2 regions of the Alteromonas sp. RW2A1 genome follow, and region 2 is predicted to be linked to the other one. Evidence: riboswitches for the same ligand, from Rfam matches in the RefSeq annotation. Region 2 holds a riboswitch; the other holds the start of a gene.
The links. Region 2 has a riboswitch for thiamine pyrophosphate ahead of BM528_RS09570 (TonB-dependent receptor). Riboswitches for the same ligand answer to the same signal wherever they lie in the genome.
Positions count from the first base shown of each region.

Region 1: another riboswitch for thiamine pyrophosphate. It lies ahead of thiC (phosphomethylpyrimidine synthase ThiC); the one in region 2 lies ahead of BM528_RS09570 (TonB-dependent receptor).

Region 1 covers NZ_CP018031.1:2,710,333-2,712,814, reverse strand. Annotated here, with positions in the region: gene thiC (phosphomethylpyrimidine synthase ThiC) at 1-1,467, opposite strand, end outside; TPP riboswitch at 1,681-1,792, opposite strand; gene BM528_RS12105 (L-lactate permease) at 1,952-2,482, shown strand, end outside.
Region 2 covers NZ_CP018031.1:2,121,615-2,124,096, reverse strand. Annotated here, with positions in the region: gene BM528_RS09580 (GNAT family N-acetyltransferase) at 1-688, opposite strand, end outside; gene BM528_RS09575 (acyl-CoA thioesterase) at 749-1,174, shown strand; TPP riboswitch at 1,330-1,434, shown strand; gene BM528_RS09570 (TonB-dependent receptor) at 1,491-2,482, shown strand, end outside.

The DNA of each region.
Region 1 (2,482 bases), 590 kb from region 2:
GAGCATGGCACAGCCATACCAGCCAATCATTGCAGCACCTATGCCAGAGGTAATGTGGTCGTAACCTGGCGCTATGTCGGTAGTAAGCGGGCCTAGCGTATAAAAGGGGGCTTCATGGCAATGGGTGAGTTGCTCTTCCATATTGGCTTTAATCATGTGCATTGGCACGTGCCCTGGGCCTTCTATCATTACCTGTACGTCGTATTCCCACGCAATTTTTGTCAACTCGCCTAGGGTGTGCAGCTCGGCAAATTGCGCCTCATCATTGGCATCGGCAACACTCCCAGGCCTAAGGCCATCGCCAAGAGAAAGCGACACATCGTATTGGGCGCAAATCTCGCAGATCTCCTGAAAGTGTTCATATAAAAAGCTTTCTTGATGGTGACTTAAACACCATTTAGCCATAATAGAGCCGCCGCGAGACACAATGCCGGTAACTCGTTTTGCCGTCATCGGCACATATTCAAGCAGTACGCCGGCGTGAATAGTGAAGTAGTCTACGCCTTGCTCAGCCTGCTCAATAAGCGTGTCTTTAAATACCTCCCAAGTAAGTGCTTCTGCTACACCATTTACCTTCTCCAAAGCCTGATAAATTGGTACCGTGCCGAGAGGAACCGGACTGTTGCGAAGCAACCATTCTCTCGTTTCGTGAATGTTTCTACCTGTTGATAAATCCATAATGGTATCTGCGCCCCATCGGGTAGACCAAACCAACTTTTCGACCTCTTCTTCAATAGACGAAGTCACCGCAGAATTGCCGATGTTGGCGTTTATTTTAACTAAAAAATTGCGGCCAATAATCATGGGCTCCAGCTCTGGGTGATTAATATTGCACGGTATAATTGCCCGTCCAGCCGCCACTTCCTGGCGCACAAATTCCGGTGTTATTACTTCGGGTAGGCTTGCTCCAAAGCTTTCGCCTTGGTGTTGTTGGGTTAAATCGACATGCTGAATGGACGAGCGGCCCATATTTTCTCGAATGGCTATGTATTCCATTTCTGGGGTAATGATCCCTTGCCGAGCGTAGTGAAGTTGGGTCACGTTTTTTTGTGACTTAGCCCGCCGCGGTTTTCTGCTGCGCAAAAACCTAAAGTCTTCAGCAAACACATCTGCCTCTCGCTCCTTCGCAAAAGAAGAGGTAACACCATCTAACTCTTCAGTATCGTTGCGCTGCTGTATCCATGGCGAACGCATTGGAGATAGCCCTCTTTGCACATCAATTGTTTCCAACGGATCACCGTAAGGTCCTGAAGTGTCATAAACTGGAATAGGAGGGTTTGGTTCATGCAGCGGGTTTTGCTCTGTACCGCCAATTAAACTGTCGTGCTGATGAATAAGGCGCATAGCAACTTTGATATCGTTGCTGGTTCCTAGTTCGTAATGACGAGTAGAGTTTGGGTAAGCCTCACCGGCTAATTGATTGATAAAGTGTTGCGCTTGTTGGCGCTGTTCGCGTCGTGTCGACATAGCATTTAGGCCCTTTTGAGTTGGCGTTAGGTAAAATGCTTGTCAGGAGTGAAAAGAAAAATGAAGTGCAGAGCATGATGCAAAACACGCGTGCCGATTAAGTTTAAAACTAAATGCGATTGACAGGGTAAGACATCAAACCCGTATCAATTTTATTGTGAACATTCTTTCATTAAAGTCTGTTCAAACGCAAAAAAAGTGTTAAAGCACGATACAACATTTATTCTTGTTCCCTTCGCAGGTATTAGCCTGATCAGGTTCTACGGATCCCGCTTTCGCAGTCTCAGCTTACTGGATAACCAGTGAAGCACTCCGACAAGTAACTTGCCGAATACTATATATTCATCGTGTACCGAATTACAACCTTTGTCTTTTTTTAACTGCTGGCATGGCTAAAAAAGACATTTTTTATGTTTTTACAGAGTTGCTGCATTACACTGAATCTCGTCAATTTTTCAGCGCGAATGTCAAAAAAAGGCGTGGTATGGATACTTTTATCGCAACATTACCCATCATAGTGCTAGTTTGGAGCATGACAAAAGAGCGACCATGGCCAGCTCATATAGCATTGCCATTAACGGCATTATTCATTGGCTTTCTGCAGCTATTCTACTTTCAGGGTAGAGCACCAGAATTAGCAGCAAACACAATTGCAGGTTTACTTTCAGTGTTAACACCACTGTCGATAGTAGCGGGCGCCATCCTGCTAAACAGTATACTTGTTCGTTCAGGCTCGCAGGAAAAGCTAAGACACTACTTAGAAAGTGTCAGTAGCAATAAAGTGGCGCAACTTATGATTATTGGTTGGGCATTTACTTTTATGCTTGAGGGAGCGTCTGGTTTTGGCACGCCGGCGGCCATTGCTGCGCCTATTTTGGTAGGATTGGGTTTTCCCGCTCTGCGTGTTGCACTTCTCACGCTCGTTATGAATACCATTCCAGTCTCGTTTGGTGCTGTTGGCACGCCCACTTGGTTCGGCTTTGAGGCGCTCAACTTAAGTGAGGAAACATTATTA
Region 2 (2,482 bases):
CAATTGTGTTTAGATTGCCGTTGCTATATTGCTCACAAAGTGCGTTAAATGCCTGCTTCTGTTGGGATGATAGAAAATGAACACTCCCATTTTCAAAGTCATTTTCTACCAAACTCGTGCTGCTCTGTTCAATCTTAAAGTCATCACTATGTGATGAGACAGTCATAGACTGTGCTTCTGGTATGTAAGTATTCTCTTGGCTGTGAAGGGCTACTCGCTTGTCAGCGTTCAAATGCTGTACAACCCTTGTTATATAGGCACTGAGGTTAATTGAATAACCATGAGAAATAAACGGGAAGTCGTGTTTATACGGCCATGTCTTAAGTGCTGGGGTTACTAGAATTAAACAGCCAGACTTTTTTACAGTTCCTGCTAGGGCCATAACGTTGCCTGGGCTGAATGATTCATGGCAATGTAAAATACCGATATCTCGTTCAGAACCTAAAAGCACTTTTCTGTTTTTACCTTTTAGTTCTGAGCCGGTAAAGGAACCTACCTGAATATTCTCAGGAATATTGTTCATCAAAAAACTAAGGCTGCTACGACAGAAGGCTTCATCTCCCGATATAACAAGTATGCGCCTGTGATAATCAATAGGTTCGCTTGCTAATGCTGCGTTGCCCATGTCGAGCTTCGACTCATAGCTATCGGGGGTAAGAAGCCATTCGCGTAATTGTTGTAGCGCCATGTAAAGTTTTTTTCGGTATAATTAAAGTCATATAGTAGCGATTTATATTAAGGAATTCGAATGCGCTTTCTCTCTCGGCGTTTAGTTATGCCCAACGATCTCAATTATGCCAACTCATTGTTTGGCGGTAGAGCACTAGAGTGGATTGACGAAGAAGCTGCCATATGGGCGATATGTCAGCTTGAAACCAATTGTTTGGTTACCAAGCACATTGGTGAAATTAGTTTTGAATCGCCAGCAATGCAGGGCGATATTGTTGAGTTTGGTTTAGAGACCAAGGCAGTGGGGCGAACCTCTATTACCGTAAGTTGCCTTGTGCGTAATAAAGCGACGAAAAAAACAATCTGTTTTGCCGACGATATTGTTTTTGTAAAAGTTGACCCTGAGTCTAGACAGCCTACTGCCCACGGAAAAACATTAGAAGGGTTAATAGCGCAAACCGATGATGAAGTTCGCAGATTAAATCTGAATATAGATAAAAGCTGAAGGCCGAATGCAAGCGCATGTAAATTTTCACAACGTTTTGAATTTTTAATAAGTTAGAAGAAATATGAACTTAGCTTAACGCTTGCTGTGCTTGACCGAACAGAGGGAGGTGGTACACTCCGTCGCGTTCGTTATTTTTCATTGATTTTTAAACGAATTATACCAAGGGGTGTCCGTTTTACGGTCTGAGATCCACAACAGTGGGAACCCTTAAACCTGATCCGGATAATACCGGCGTAGGAATGGTTTACAATATAGCCTGAACACCTGCCGTTAATCCCGGGTCTTTTTTCTTATTAAGAGAACAAGAGATCCTATGTACAAACAATTTTTCACTCTATCCTTAGTTGCATCCTCTATTCTTGGGCAAGCAAGCTCTGCATTTGCACAAGCGAGCGTTACCGAAAATGTTCAAAATGACGCTGTAGCAGCACAAGAAATAGAAAAGATAGTCGTCACGGGCGACTTTCGTCAAACCACACTAGACCAGCTTAGCACCAGCGCGACTATTTTGGGCCAAGAGCGCTTGCGCAGTAGACAGCCTTCACATATCGATAGCGTGTTAAACAGCATTCCCAATGTAAACTTTGCTGCGGGTGCGTCTCGCGGAAGGTTTATTCAAATTCGCGGTATTGGTGAAAGAAGTCAGTTCGCAGAGCCGATTAATCCATCAGTAAGCTTTATCACCGATGAATTCGATTTTTCAGGTTTAGCCGCAGCGGGCATTATTTTCGATACTAAGCAGTTAGAAGTATATCGAGGACCGCAGGCGACGCTTTATGGAACAGGAGCTTTAGCGGGTGCGGTAAAATTATCGAGCAACGATGTGGGCAGCAGCGCACCAGATTATGTAGAAGCCCGAGTTGGTAACAAAGATAGCTATCGTGTTGAAGCGGCTACCGGCGACGACATCAATGCGAATTGGGGATATCGAGTTGCCTTAGTGCATAACAGAAGTGATGGCTTTGTTGAAAATACCTTCTTAAATAGAGACGACACCAATAACATAGATGAAACCGCAATGCGTGTGGCAGTTGAGGGTAATGTAGATAAAAACACCACTCTGGCACTTGCATATCGCTGGTATGACATCGACAACGGCTATGATGCGTTTTCTTTAGACAATGACAATAGAACGCTTTCTGACGAGCCAGGTTTTGATGAACACCAAACCCATGCTGTTAGCGCTCGCTCAACAACAGCAACACGCGCTGGTGACCTTATTGTGATAGCCACTCATGCTTCTCACAACATAGCCTATGGTTATGATGAAGACTGGACATTCACGGGCTTCCATCCGTTTGGATA